Luteolibacter sp. LG18: one gene and its partner. The protein of the gene in region 2 binds, or shares a complex with, the protein of the main gene of each other region. Links are inferred from orthologs where the notes say so. Each region holds a gene or a part of one and is shown on either strand. Other genes may lie near its edges. The genes, in order: dnaB and dnaG.

Region 1 (7,156 bases), 1.3 Mb from region 2 along the record:
TTCGGCTGCCCCTTCGTGAAGAAGCACTACGGCAGCGGCAACATGCAGAAGCTCCAGGAAACCTACACCGGCAAGGGCGTGGTCTGGCTCACCGTGAACTCCTCCGCCACCGGCAAGGAAGGCTCCCTCGACGCCGCCGCGGCGCTGAGCAAGACCTCCGAGGAAAAGTGGAAGGGCTCCCACTACCTCATCGATGGCGATGGCAAGGTCGGCAAGGCCTACGGTGCCAAGACCACCCCGCACATGTTCGTGATCGGCAAGGACGGCACGCTGGTCTACAACGGCGCGATCGACTCCAAGCCCACCCCGAAGCCGGACGACATCGCGTCCTCCGAGAACTATGTGGCCGCCGCCGCGGATGCCGCGCTCGCCGGCAAGCCCGTCACCACTTCCAAGACCGAGCCCTACGGCTGCGGCGTGAAGTACTAATCGGATCGTAGATCATCCGGATTTTCCCAAGGGACGGCGCGAGCCGTCCCTTTTTGTAGCTGGCAGCGCCGCTAGGGCTACCCCAGCATCAGCGCCGCTTTCTTCACCGCGGAGACGAGTGCGGCCACGTCCTCCTCCGTGTTGTAGAGCGCGAACGAGGCGCGGGTGGTGCCGGTGATACCGAAGCGTGCCATCAGCGGCTGGCAGCAATGGTGGCCGGTGCGGACGGCCACGCCCATCTGGTCCAGCAGGGTGCCGAGATCGTAGTGGTGCACGCCCTTGATGGCGAAGGAGAGCGCGCCCGCGCGGTCGTCCGGGCCGTAGAAGCGGATGCCCTCGATATCCGAAAGGGCAGCGGCAGCGGCGCGGATGAGCTTCGTTTCGTGAGCCCGGATTGCATCGAGGCCGATGCCATTCACATAGTCCAGCGCGGCCGCGAGCGTGATGCCTCCCTCGATGTTCGGGGTGCCGGCCTCGAACTTGAACGGCAGGTCGTTGTAGGTGGTTTTCTCGAAGGTGACCTCCTTGATCATTTCGCCACCGCCGCGGAAGGGCGGGATCGCTTCCAGCACGGAGCGCCGTCCCCACAGCACGCCGGTGCCGGTGGGCGCGTAAACCTTGTGGCCGGAGAAGGCGAGGAAGTCGCTGCCGAGCGCCTGCACATCCATCTTCAGATGCGGTGCGGCCTGGGCGGCATCGATCAGCACCAGCGCGCCCGCGGCTTTCGCCTTGGCGGTCATCTCGACCACCGGATTGACGGTGCCGAAGGCGTTCGAGATCCAGTTGAAAGCCACGAGCTTCGGCTGTTCTTCCAGCAGCTTCGCGTAGGCGTCCTGGTCGAGCGAGCCGTCGTCGTGGCAGGGAATCACCCGCAGCGTCGCGCCGGTCTGCTCGCACAGCATCTGCCACGGCACGATGTTGGAATGGTGCTCCAGGGTGGAAATCAGCACCTTGTCGCCGGGGCCGATCAGTCCGGAGCGGGAGAGAGAGACGGAGACCAGATTGATGCCATCGGTGCAGCCGGAGGTGAAGATCACCTCGTCCGGGGATTCGGCGTTGAGGTGGGCGGCGACGGTATTCCGGGCGGCCTCGAAGCCCTCGGTGGCCAGGCGGGCCAGGAAATGAGCCCCGCGGTGGATGTTCGAATTGGTCTCCTCGTAGTAGCGCCGGGAGGCCTCCAGCACGGCCAGCGGTTTCTGGGTGGTGGCCGCGTTGTCCAGATACACGAGCGGGCGACCGTTCACGGTTTGGCTCAGAATCGGGAAATCACGGCGAAGGGAGGCGGCATCCAGCATGGCGTGCGGGGACCATGGCATGGGAGATTCCACCCGCCAAGGCTTAGGGGCGGATTTGAAAGGTATGGCGGTTTGGCCACCTGTTCACTTGGCGCTCCACCGAACCGGTCCCTAAAATCCGTCCGTTCATCCGTGAACCCGGGCACGGCGTTCCCGGATGAACGGACGGATTTTAGGTCGGTGGCCGGGGGAGGTGGGTTGGAGGAATTCCGCCCGGAGATTGTAGCGGACTCCTTCGATGGGACGCGCTATCCCTTTCCCATGGAGGGCGGGAAGAAAATCTGGTTTCCGGCGAAGCGCTACGGTTGGGGATGGGGGCCGCCGGTGTGCTGGCAGGGCTGGCTCGTGCTCGGCCTTTGGACCGCAATGGTGGCGGTCGGCGCGATCTGGCTGCGGGAAAACCTTTCTGCCTACTTTCTTTTCATGGCGATTGAAATAATCGCTTTAATCGCCATTTGCTGGTGGAAAGGCGAGACTCCGAAGTGGCGCTGGGGTGGAAAATAGATTCATAGGAGGGGTCGCTGATTGACCCGGGGGGAGGGCATCGGGCATGCTCCCGCCCCGCTGATGCCGCCCGAGATTCTGAGTTCCCCGTCCGCCGCTCCCTCCCTCCAACAGTCCTCGACCGCGGTGGAAGACGTGATGCGGTCGCTGCCTCATGCGCTGGGGCCGGAGAAGAGCATCCTCAGCTCCATGCTTCAGGACGGGCAGGAGTACATCGGCGCGGCGATCGAGGAAAAGCTCACCAAGGACCACTTCTACCTTCCGGCGCACGCCACCCTCTACGGGTTCCTCGTGGATCTCTACGAGGCCGGACAGGAGGTCGAACTCGTCTCGCTGGTCCAGAAGCTGCACGACAAGGCGCTGATCGACCACGTCGGCGGCCCGTCCTCGATCTACGATCTTTTCACCTACGCGCCGTCCGCGGGGCATTTCCGCCACCACCTCCAACTGGTGAAGGACAAGCACGTCCTGCGCGCCATCATCCAGACCGCGAACTCCGCCATCGCCCGCGCCCACGAATCCCCGGACGAGGTGAACGAGCTGCTGGATTCCGTGGAGGCCAGCGTGCTGGGCATCCGCGAGGGCTCGGAAACGAACAAGGCTCCGAGCACCAAGCAATCGGTGACGGAGGTCATCGAGCAGTTCGAGGCGCTCCTTTCCGGCGACCGCGGCGCGCAGGGCATTCCGACCGGCTACGAGATGCTGGACAAGATGTGCAGCGGCCTGAAACCCGGTGAAATGTTCGTCGTCGCGGCCCGTCCCTCGATGGGTAAGACCTCGTTCATGATGAACATCGTGGAGCACATCTGCATCGACCAGGGGAAGCCCGCGATGGTGTTCTCCTGCGAAATGAGCACGTTCCAGATCGTGCAGCGTCTGCTGTTCTCGCGTGCCCGTTTCGCCATGAGCCAGCTCAACCGCGGCTACACCCCGAGCAAGGGCGACCTGCAGCGGATCCAGCGCGCGGCCTTGGAAATTTCCGCCGCGAAGCTGTTCGTGGACGATACCGCCGGCATCACGATCAACGAGATGCGCGCCAAGGCCCGCCGCAAGAAGCGCGACGAGGACATCCAGCTCATCGCGATCGACTACCTCCAGCTCATGAAGTCCCGCACCAAGCAGGCGGAAAACTCCCGTGAGCGTGAAATCGCGGAAATCTCCGCCGGCATCAAGGGCCTGGCCAAGGAACTCGGCATCCCAATCGTCATCCTCGCCCAGCTCAACCGTGGTCCGGAAGGCCGAACCGGCAAGAACGTCGGTGTGCCCCGCATGTCCGACCTCCGTGAATCCGGCTCCATCGAGCAGGACGCCGACATGGTGGGCCTGCTCTACCGAACCGCCTACTACGCCGAGGACGCCGAGGCAAAGGCTGCCGAGGAAGGCCGTGCCGAGCTGGTGCTGGCGAAGAACCGTAACGGTGAAACCGGCCACATTCCGCTCACCTTCATCGCGGACCTGATGCGCTTCGAAACCGGTCGCCCGGCGGATGAGCCGCAGTCCTGACGTCGTTCTTGAGACAAAAAGGGGCTGTCATCCGGCACGCCATCCGCTAGAAGGGCCCTGTGTTTCAAACGCGATCCATGGTTCTGGCGGCGGTCTGCCTGATGCAGGCGAGCTGCGCCACGCACTACTACAACGTCCGGGAAGAGCGGGAGGCTCCGGTGCTGGCGAAGCGTCTGGAAAGCCCGATCAACCGCGCCCCCGCCGATCCAGCCGGTCGTGTGCTGGTCCATTCGGGCATCGCCACCTTCCGCGGCTACAGCCGCCCACCGGCGAAGGCTCATGATCTCGGGGAAACCACGCCCGCGAAACGTCCGCGGCTCGCGCTCTACACCGCCGGCCTGTGGCCCGCCAAGACACCTGCGAGCCGCACCCTGCGCCTGGTGGAGAAAACGCCCGCGCGGGACAAGGTCACCGACTATCAACTCCAGTATGTGAAGCGCGTTTCCATCTGGGAACGCTTCCGGTTCCTGCACGATGACGAGCGCGTGCTCGGCCGAGCCCTCGCCTGGTCCTACGCCAAGGACCGCCGTGCCCACACCCCGGCCCGGGATCGCGAGTAGGCAAGTTTCCGCACTTCTGCGTTTCCAGTGGCGGAGCCGGACTCCAACATCCGGGCGTGCCGCAGATCCATCCCTCCGCCCTCGTTTCCCCGGAAGCCGTGATTGCCGATGACGTGGTCGTCGGTCCCTTCACCGTCATCGAGGCCGGGGTGAAACTGGCCGCCGGTGTCCAGATCGCCGGCCATGTCTGCATCTCCGGGGACACCGAGATTGGCGAGGGCAGCGCCATCGGCTGGGGCTCCGTGGTCGGGGCCGATCCGCAGGACCTTTCATTCGATCCCGCCACGCCCTCCGGGGTCCGCATCGGCCCGCGCAACACGCTGCGCGAATACGTGACGATCCACCGCGGTTCGAAGCCCGGCGCCTACACCATCATCGGCACCGGGAATTTCCTGATGACCGGCGTGCACCTCGCCCATGACGTCCAGATGGGGGACAACAATGTGCTCGCGAACAATGTCCTGCTCGCCGGGCACATCCGCATGGGAAACCGCGTGTTTCTCGGCGGCGGGGCGGGCCTCCACCAGTTCATCCGCGTCGGGGATTTCGCGATGGTGCAGGGGAACTCCGCCATCAGCCAGGACGTGCCGCCCTATTGTGTCGGATATGGTTCGAACCAGATCGCCGGCCTGAACGTGGTGGGACTCCGCCGCGCGGGCTTCGATGCGGAAACCCGCGCTGAGATCAAGGCCGCCGCCAAGTTGCTGCTGCTCTCCCGTCTTCCGATTTCCGAGGCGCTGGCGGAAGCGGGACAGCGCGAGTGGAGCCCGGCCGCGAGGCTGTTGATCGATGCGGTGGCCTCGCCTTCGAAAAAAGGCGTGATTGTCCGCTGATCCGGTGGAAGGTGCCGCTGTTAGCCAGACGCTTCTTCATGTCAGCCCTCCATCTTCCCGAGACCTGCGGCGTGATCCTGCTGCCGGATTGCACCCTGTTCCCGCACGGCGGCCTGCCGCTCCGCATCTTCGAACCGCGCTACCGGAAGATGCTGGAGGACGCCATCGAAGGGTCCGCTTTTTTCGCCGTCGCCCGCCTCACCGGCGAGGAAACACGGAATCCCGCCGAATGCACCGACAAGATCGGCACCATCGGTCTGGTCCGTGCCTCCCACGAACTCGAGGACGGAACCTCGCAGCTCCTGCTCCACGGCGTGATCCGCGTGAAGTTCACGCACTGGCACCTGGACAAGCCCTATCCCTATGCGACGATCGAACCGCAGATCACCTTCTTCGAGCCCGAGTCCCAGGCCGAGGCGGCGGTCAAGACCCTGCGGGGCGCGGTGGAGGACGCCATCCGCGAGCTGCCGGACGATGTGAAGCAGCAGGTGATGACCCTGCTTTACCGCGCCGATGAGCCGCCGCTGCTCACCGACATCGTGGCCCAGCAGTTCATCCACGATCCGGAACTGCGCCAACGTATCTTGGAAACGGATTCCGCCGGCAAGCGCATCGGGATGATTTGCGAATACCTCCGGAAGGCGACGGCGCGGGAGTAAGTGCCGTTTTCCGGAGGACATATGTGAAAATTTGGTGAAATCGGTGAAGCGGGAGGGAATTTTCTGGAGGTGGGGATTTCCGATCTCTAACTCGCTCCATGCTTGACCGCACCGCTCTTGTTGTAGCCGCGCTCACTCTCCCCGCAGCAGCCGTCACAGCCCCCTGGAACTCGCTTTCAGGTTCGGCCGTTCGTCCGTTCTGGGATTACGCGACGTTCGCCGGCACCCCTCTGTTCACCCTCGATACCTCCGCGGGACGGTCCACCGTGGTCCAGTCCGGAAGCTCCTGGTACACCATCGCGTGGGATGCCTCGACGTCCAGTTTCCAGCAGACCCACGTGGCCCCGCCGGTGGCGGCTTCCAAGTCGATCACAAAGATCCTGGCCGCCCAAATGTCGGGAGATGCCACCCCCGAAATCGTGGTGATCTATCAGGACGGGGATGTCCTGATTTATGACGCCGTGAGCTATGAGCTCGTGAAATCCTTCGATACTTCCTCGTCGCTCGTGCGTGCGGCGACTGCCGCGGACTTGGATGGCGATGGTTTCGCGGAGATCATGGTCGGCACCTTGTCCGCCCTCTATGTTCATGATCGCAATGGAGCCTTCCTTTGGTCCGTTCCTGCGACCGGTAGCTTTACGGCGGTCGAGGTGGGCCAGCTCGATTCCGATCCAGCGAAGGAGATTGTTCTGGGCAACGGCAAGGTGATCGACAGCGCCACCCGCACCGTCCAGTGGACCCGGCCTGCGGAATGGCCTTCTTGGGGGCTTCTGGCGCTGCGGGACGTGAATGGAGATGGCCGGGACGAAATCTACGCGTCGGCCGGCACAACCGGAGGTGCCGGTTTTTCTATTGTGGACGTGCAGGAAAACAAACTGGTTCTCAATCAGCCGCGAACCTCCCAGATCAACAACCTCGTGGTGGCCGATATCGACTCCACTCCGGGATATGAACTGCTGATCTCGGATGCACGGGGGGTGACGGGTTACACCTTGGACGGCAATACCGCCACCTTCTCCTTTGGGCTGGATATGTCCGACTTCGGCGGTGGTGCCGGTATCTCCGCGGGCACCGATCTCAATGGTGACGGGGTGAAGGATCTCCTGCTCAGCCCGTACGACACGACCGCTGACATTCCGTTTCTTTTCGTTCGTTCGGACACCCTTGCTTCCCAATACCTCGCGAACGTGCGGCTCGCAGGACCTTATTTGACTCCAGTAACGGGTGATATCACCGGCGACGGGGTTCCGGAACTGGTGGGTGCTTCGGCGGATCGGTCGACCAACCGCGTGTTGGTGTTCGATACCCAGACCCTCGGAGTGCTCGGCATCTCGGACAACCTTTATCCCGGAGGCACCGTGTCGGGATTGTCC
Region 2 (7,195 bases):
GACTGGATTCGCCCAGCTCGTAGGCGACCCTAAATTCCCGCACCCGGGCCAGCTCCATCAAGCGGACCTCGTTGGCCGGAATCTCCACCGGCCGGAAATGAAACCCCTCCGCGGACACAGGCTGCGCTCCACCGAGCAAACCAAATCCCGCCATGGCATGGATCAAAGTGCATGTCTTCATCGCACTTCGTTTCCAACCACACACCCCGGCCCACTTCAACCGGGTTCCATCGCTTTACGCCGATTTTACCGTGCCGTGTTTCCGCTGGTTACACACTGCTGATTTCAAATCAGCCCCAGATGGGATGGCAAAGACTGGAGAAGAAGCTGCCGCGATTCATTTCCACTACCTTTTGCCTCACGAATCATTTCCTCCACGACTCGGTGAAACTGTTGAATAGGGCCATCACCAGCTGACAGAAGGTCGCTTGCGATTCGCTCCAACTGCACAACCGCAAAATCCTCCGCCATCTGCTCTTCATCGCTGTTGGCAAAAATCAGGACGTCTTCCACGAGGATTCGGATCAGGGCATCCATGCGAAGAGATTGATGATCGAACGGGAAACGCTTCAAGTTCGTTCGCACGGGTGCAGTCCCAGCCTATTGATGCACAACAATCGACCACGTATCGAAGCACCGGACGGAATCACCCATCCAGCCAAACTGGGCAATCGCATCCCCTCACTCCCCGAACAACGCCTCGATCATGTCCGTGCTCTTCGGTCCGGGGAAGACGCTCAGCTCCATCTGGTTCATCACGTACGCGAAGGACAGGCCCGTCTCCGGATCCCCGAAGGCATGGCTGCCACCCGCGCCCGGATGGCCAAAGGCCCCCACCGACTCCCCGTAAAGCCGCCGCTTCTTGTTCCCCGCCGCGTCCACCGGGTCCTTCTGGCAGCCGCAGGTGAAACAGGTCTCCCGCATCAGGATACGGTCATCCCCCTGAACGCGGGTGGCCGCCAGCTTCGCCCGCACCGACGCGGACAGCGGGCTATCGATCGCCCCGATCGCGGCCTGATAGAACTTCGCCAGCGCCGAGGCCGTGCCCACCCCGCCCATCGCCGGGAAGCCCGCCGACCACGCCTTCGGGTCGTTCATCTCCTGCACCGAATGCAGCCCGCGCGGCGACGAAAACGCCCGCCGCACCAACGACCCTTCCTTGTGGAATTCGCTATAGAAGCCCTCCTCCAGATCCGACTTGTCCGCCTTCCCGGGATACAGCGTGGCCACGCGACCCTGCTCGCTTTCCGGCAGGCCGATCCAGAAATCGAGGCCCAGCGGAGCCCCGATCGCTTCGCGAAAAAACGCGCCGAGCGTCTTCCCCGTCAATCTACGCACCGGTTCATCCACCAGCACCCCGAAGGTCCGCGGATGATAGCCCTGCCCCTCGCCCGGTCGCCAGGCCGGAGTCTGCGCCTCGACCGCCGCCACCACTTCCGCGTGGTCCCACACGCTCGCCCGGCGATCCAGCGCCGCCAACCCGCACTGGTGGGACAGCAGGTGCGCGAAGGTCGCCTCCGCCACCGGAAACTCCGGCCACACCTCGCGGACCAGCGTTTCCGGTCCCAGCCCGTGCGTCTCCAACGCCATCAGCAGCGTGGCCGACGTGGGTCCCTTGGTCGCCGAATACACCGGCACCAGCGTCTCCGGGGTCCACGCGCGGGATTTTGCCCGGTCGGCATATCCCTCGCCGATCGACAGAATCTCCTCGCCCTGCCACCAGATCGAGACCGATGCCCCAAGCTCGTTCCGCTCGAGGAAATTTCGTTCGAAGGCGGACAGCACCTGGCCGAGTTGGGCGGGAGAAACGGACACGGGCGGAACTTCGGAACATCCCGTCCCACCACGCAAGCCAATCCCGCTCACCTTCTCCTCTGATCACTTTCCACTGCTGACTCGGCACTCCTCTAGCACTCCACCGTCAACCCCGCCAGATCCTCATCCTTCTCCGCCTCATCCCGCAGCCCCGGTTCGAGCCGGAACGCGGTTTCCAAGTGCCCTTTGGCCCGGGTGTGCTGGCCCATCACGTTCAGGTAACAAGCCAGGTTGTAATGGAACACCGCATCGCCAAACAGCGCCTTCGGCCCCCGCAGCAGCCACCTGCAGGCTTCCAGCGTGTCCCCGGTTTCATGCAGGCAGAAGGCCGCGTGCAGGAAAAACCGCGGCTCGGTGGGGAACCGCAGGCACAGCAGCCGCGCCGTCTCCGACGCCCGGTTCCACGCCTTGTGGGCCATTTCCGCCGCCAGCCGCAGCTCCAACACCGGCCGACGGATCTGGATACGCCACGGGAGCGGCGCCAGCTCGACGAGAGCCTCGTCGGCCAGGCCGAGTTCCAGCCAGCCGACAGCGGCCCGGATCCTCGCTCGATACTCCACTGGCCGGAATTAGAGCAAATCCCGGACCAGAGGGCAAGACGATCCCGCCTCAGGGGCGGGATCGGAAAAATCCCGCCCGGCATGGCGACCGGGCGGGACGAGACCAACCAGCAACCGGGAAATCCTAGCGTCGCACGCGCACCAGCGCGGGTTCCTGCTTCGGAGCGGGCCGCGCACAGCGGGCGGCTTCGGCTCCCACCCGCTTCAACAGCGCGATCAGGGAAGCGGTCACGAAATACTCCTTCAGCAACACCTCGCGGCTTTCGCCGGCCGAATTCTTGCGTACGACTTTCATGGGGATGAGGGAACCTTCCGGGTTCCAACATGAGAGCGATGCCACGAACCGGCCTCGTCTGCAAATCGTGTTAGCCCCGCCTGCGTAGTTTTCCCCCTAACCCGCCCGGATCGGTGATTTCGCGGTTTCCCGCTTCGGGGTTGGACGTCCGCATCCGCATCGCCATACTCCCAGCCCCACACCGTGTCGCAGATCCCCCAGGAAACCATCCAGCAGGTCCTCGCCGCGACCGATATCGTGGACCTGATCGGTTCCTACGTCCAACTGCGCCGGGCGGGATCCGGGTTCAAGGGCCTGTGCCCATTCCACAACGAGAAAAGCCCCTCGTTCAACGTCACCCCCAGCCGCCAGTCCTTCCACTGCTTCGGCTGCGGCAAGGGCGGCGACGCCATCGCCTTCATCCGGGAGTATGAGAACCTCCCCTTCACCGATGCCGTAAGGAAGCTTGCCGGCCGCGTGGGCGTCCCTGTCATCGAGGTGGAATCCGATCCCCAAGCCGACCAGGCCCGCCGCCTGCGCGGCCGTCTGCTGGATCTGATGCGGGAAACCACCGCCTACATCCATGAGCTGTTGCTCACCTCGCCCGACGCCCAACACGCCCGGGACTATCTGAAATCCCGCGGCTTCGGCCGGGACATGGCGGAGCGCTGGTCCATCGGTTGGATGCCGGATAACCTGCGCTGGTACACCGATTGGGCACGGGAGCGGAAGTTCACCGGCCGCGAACTGGTCGGATCCGGCATGGCTTATCTCAAGGACGAAAACGATCCCCGCTCTGGCATCGGCATCCGTTTCCGGAACCGCCTGATGTTCCCGATTCGCAACGACATCGGCGATGTGGTGGGCTTCAGCGGCCGCCAGCTCGTGGAGGACAAGCGGTCCGGCAAATACGTCAACTCCCCGGAGACCCCGCTGTTCAAAAAGAGCAACATCCTCTTCGCGCTCGACCGTGCGAAAAAGCCGATCCTCCACGAAAAGGCCGCGCTGCTTTGCGAGGGCCAGATCGACGTGATCTCCTGCCACGAACACGGCATCGAACAAGCCATCGCCGCCCAGGGCACCGCCGTCACCAGCCAGCACGCGCGGCTGCTGAAGCGCTACACCAAGTCCGTCGTCCTCTGCTTCGATGCGGACAGCGCGGGCTTCACCGCCGCCGAGAAGTCCTTCCGCGAGCTCATCATGGAAGGCATCGCCGTGCGGGTGATCGAGCTGCCGGGCGGCGACGACCCGGATTCGTTCCTGAAAGCCCACGGCGCGGAGGCCTTCCGCGGCCTGATCGCCAATGCGCGCGAGTTCTTCGATTTCAAGATCGACCGCGCCACTGCCTCGGGGGCCATGTCCCACGCGGAATCCCGCGCCGCCATCGCCCGGGAATGCGCCGCCCTGCTCGCGGTGATGAGCGACACCGCCACCCGCGAGATCCAGATGAACCATCTGGCGTCCCGCCTCCAGATGGGCATCTCCGCCATCAAGGAAGTCACCGTCACCGCGCTCAAACAACCCCAGCGCCGCGAGCACCCCACGGAAGCGTCGACCAGTCCGACCGCCGTTCCCACCCCGGTCGACCGCACTGTCGGCCTGCTGTGCCAGCTCGCCTTGAGTTCCGCCGAGGTCCAGCGGCTGCTTTCCGAGCAGTACGAAACGCTCCACGAAGCCGGCGAGTTCCTGGCCGGCATTCCACTGCTCGAGCGGATCCTCGCCGGCCACCCCGATCCCGCGGCTCCCGCCGCCGTCAATGCCTTCCTCGGCCACCTCCAGGAGGAGGACCGGCTGGCGCTCAATACCCTGCTCCACGCCGACCGCCCCCACGAGGATCCGGTGGCGGCGAGCTATGAGACCATGTCGATGCTGGCCGCGAAGGTGCTCCTCCAGCGGGACGCCCGGAACAAGGCGCTCTTGAACGATCCGGGACTTTCGCGGGAACGGCTGACCTTCCTATTGGAGGAAGGAAAGGAGATCCAGCGGCTGCTGGACGGCGTGAAGGGCCGTTTCATCGTGGAAGATATCTTGCCGCCCGCGCCAAAGAAGCCGGTGGCGAAGAAGGAGTGGAAGAAACGGGACAAATAATCCCGCAATTCATTTGTTTGCAACAATTTACCCCACTTACAGGCAAATTCGGAAAGCCAATCAAGGGCAGAATCATACACAAAGACGCCGTGCTTCTACAAGCGTCTTGGCCATAACGGTGGCATATTGGAAGCGTCTCGAAAACCCACGGCATGATGCCCGGGCGGAAAGCTGCGATCCCGCCCGGTCGCCCGTCTCATGTCGCTTGGGTTATTCGAACCGCCCATCCGAACAACCCACCACGGACATGCAACAAAACGTCCATTCAGACCACGTCCCAGCAGCACATGTGCCAGAACACCAGGACCAGAAAAAGAACACGGTCTGGCGCAAGCTCGGCGGAGGCTCGCTTTCCATTTCCATCATCGTCCATGCCGTCCTGCTGGTGATCGGCATCTTCTGGATCTTCCAGATCATCCCGGAAAAGAAGCAGGAAGTCGACTTCATGCCGAAAGGCGGCGGCGGCGGCTCCCCGGGCGTGAAGGAAGTGAGCAACAAGAAGCAGCGCGCCACCATGACCACCCCGAACACACCGCGGATGGCGGCGAAGGGCGTGGCCAGCTCGTTCACCCTTCCGGAACCGGACGCGGCCTCGGCCATGTCCAACGTCGGCTCCCTTTCCTCGGGCGGTCTGTCCGGCGGCCTTGGCGGCAGTGGTTCCGGCGGCGGCCGCGGTGATGGCCACGGCACGGGCTTCGGCTCCGGCAGCGGTCCGGGCCTCGGTGGCAACGCCAAGGGCATGAGCCCCTTCGGCATCATCGATCCGAAGGCCAATGCCTTGGTCGGCACCTTCTACGACCTGAAGCAGGATCCGAAGGGCCGCACCACCCCGCTTGGCGAGAAGACCAACTGGGGTGAGATCATGGACAGCACCCGTGACATCCTGCACGGCTTCGTGAGCCGCGGTTGGAACGAGCGCTCGCTCGCCAACTCCTATTTCCAAGCCCCGCAGAAGCTGGCCCAGACGAAGATCTACATGCCGGTTCTCCCCGCCGACGGCGCGCCGAAAGCCTTCAACTGCGACGTGCCGGGCTCCCGCTGGGTCGTCATCTACCGTGGCATGGTCCGCCCGCCGAAGACCGGCAAGTACCGCTTCGTGGGTGCCGGCGATGACGTGGTGGTGGTGCGCTTCAACAACAAGAACGTCTTCGACTACGGCTACGAATCGCCGACGGCGAACATCAAGCTGGCTGGCAAGGGCGCCGAACTGAAGGGCGACAAAGAAGACAAGGAATACGATCGCGCCCGCCGCGATCTCGCGATGCCCAAACCGATGGCGATCTACAACTACGGCTCGATGTCCCAGCGCGCCAAGTCCGACATCTCCGGCCTCGGCGTCGGCATGGAGTTCGAAGCCCGTGACAACACCGACTATCCGATCGAGATCCTGGTCAGCGAGGTTCCCGGCGGCTTCTTCTTCGCCTACCTCCTCATCGAGGAAATCGGTGCCACCTACGAGAAGGACGCCAGCGGCGCCCCGATCCTGCCGCTGTTCCGTCTGGACAACAGCCCCGCCGCTCCCGGCGAAGGCCCGCCCTACGACAAGAACGGCCCGATCTGGAAGCTCAGCGGCAAATCCCGCACCGATATCTGAACCGAACGAATGGCGCCTTTCGAGGCGCCATTTTTCTTTGGTAGCTGAAAATGCAGAAGGGAGCTGACGAGTGAACGCCGCAGGCGAAGTAGCGTAAGTTTCCAAACTTGCGCGTGGGAAGACCCGCGAAAACCCGGGCAAATCCAGTCCACCCGGGAGCAGGCCCTACCTAATTGCCCATCGTTCGGCCTCCCCACCACCGCCAACTGGAGCTGGTGGAGACAATCCGGAAGCGGAGCTTCCAGCTACATCACTACCACAGGCCATACTTCCCGTAGGCCACGATGTAGAGGCACATCAGCAGGTTCGCAGTGGCGTGCATCGCCACGCAGGCACCAAGGCTCTTCGAGCGGATGCAGAGCAGGTAGGTCAGCGAGCCGTAGAGAAATGCCATCGCGCGGTCCGGCCCGGAATGGATCGCCGTGAAGAGCCCGGTGACGACCACGAAGGACAGCAGCGAAGGCTTGCCGAACGGCTGCCGGGTCCAATCCCCTTCCCAATCCAATAGGAACCGCATCATGAACCCGCGCCAAAAGATCTCCTCGGCCAGCGCCACCACCACCGCCGCCCGGAAAAACCGCAGCACCACCGCGGTCCACCAGGCCGCGGGCGACTGGAACACGCCGGGGTCGAAGCCCTCCTTGCGCGCGGCAACCCCCAGCCACGCCCGCCAACCTTCCGGGTCGGTGTCCAGCCCGAGGCGGTCGTAGAGCGTGGTCGGCAGCAGCCACAGGCCGATGCCCGCCGCTCCGCAAAGAATCCCGACGACGGTCCATTTCACGGACCAACGGAAGTCATAGTACTTCCATCCGCGCAGCAGCAGCCCGGCGACGACCAGCGATTGCAGCGGATACATCCACTGCT

Evidence for each region.
Region 1: the proteins of dnaG (region 2) and dnaB are in contact, whole or in part, in a crystal structure (PDB 2R6A), measured with the Geobacillus stearothermophilus proteins. The link is inferred for Luteolibacter sp. LG18 from one-to-one orthologs. Residues at the interface, in WP_049624496.1 of Geobacillus stearothermophilus: Lys456, Leu457, Leu458, Pro459, Ala460, Asn463, Ala464, Leu467, Leu535, Leu536, Ile537, Ala538, Gln544, Glu545, Asp548, Tyr549, His552; in WP_033016901.1 of Geobacillus stearothermophilus: Ser13, Glu15, Ala16, Gln18, Glu91, Leu92, Asp94, Ala95, Val96, Pro97, Thr98, Ala99, Ala100, Asn101, Tyr104, Tyr105, Ile108.

The regions. Positions count from the first base shown.
Region 1 is NZ_AP024600.1:3,841,866-3,849,021, forward strand. The notes cover bases 1,584-4,511. They hold dnaB (replicative DNA helicase), read left to right. Parts: upstream 1,584-2,291; coding sequence 2,292-3,731; downstream 3,732-4,511. Other genes in these bases: llg_RS15370 (cysteine desulfurase), read right to left, coding at 1,584-1,724; llg_RS15375 (hypothetical protein), read left to right, coding at 1,986-2,228; llg_RS15385 (hypothetical protein), read left to right, coding at 3,809-4,291; lpxA (acyl-ACP--UDP-N-acetylglucosamine O-acyltransferase), read left to right, coding at 4,348-4,511. Also shown: llg_RS15365 (redoxin domain-containing protein), read left to right, coding at 1-429; more of llg_RS15370, read right to left, coding at 507-1,583; more of lpxA, read left to right, coding at 4,512-5,124; llg_RS15395 (LON peptidase substrate-binding domain-containing protein), read left to right, coding at 5,163-5,783; llg_RS15400 (FG-GAP-like repeat-containing protein), read left to right, coding at 5,882-7,156. UniProt on the Escherichia coli protein: The main replicative DNA helicase, it participates in initiation and elongation during chromosome replication. Travels ahead of the DNA replisome, separating dsDNA into templates for DNA synthesis.
Region 2 is NZ_AP024600.1:5,169,645-5,176,839, forward strand. The notes cover bases 2,329-5,295. They hold dnaG (DNA primase), read left to right. Parts: upstream 2,329-2,853; coding sequence 2,854-4,737; downstream 4,738-5,295. Other genes in these bases: llg_RS20645 (hypothetical protein), read right to left, coding at 2,329-2,375; llg_RS20650 (hypothetical protein), read right to left, coding at 2,500-2,670; llg_RS20660 (PA14 domain-containing protein), read left to right, coding at 4,985-5,295. Also shown: llg_RS20630 (hypothetical protein), read right to left, coding at 1-58; llg_RS20635 (hypothetical protein), read right to left, coding at 286-537; llg_RS20640 (serine hydrolase domain-containing protein), read right to left, coding at 682-1,815; more of llg_RS20645, read right to left, coding at 1,908-2,328; more of llg_RS20660, read left to right, coding at 5,296-6,331; llg_RS20665 (CAAX prenyl protease-related protein), read right to left, coding at 6,585-7,195. UniProt on the Escherichia coli protein: RNA polymerase that catalyzes the synthesis of short RNA molecules used as primers for DNA polymerase during DNA replication.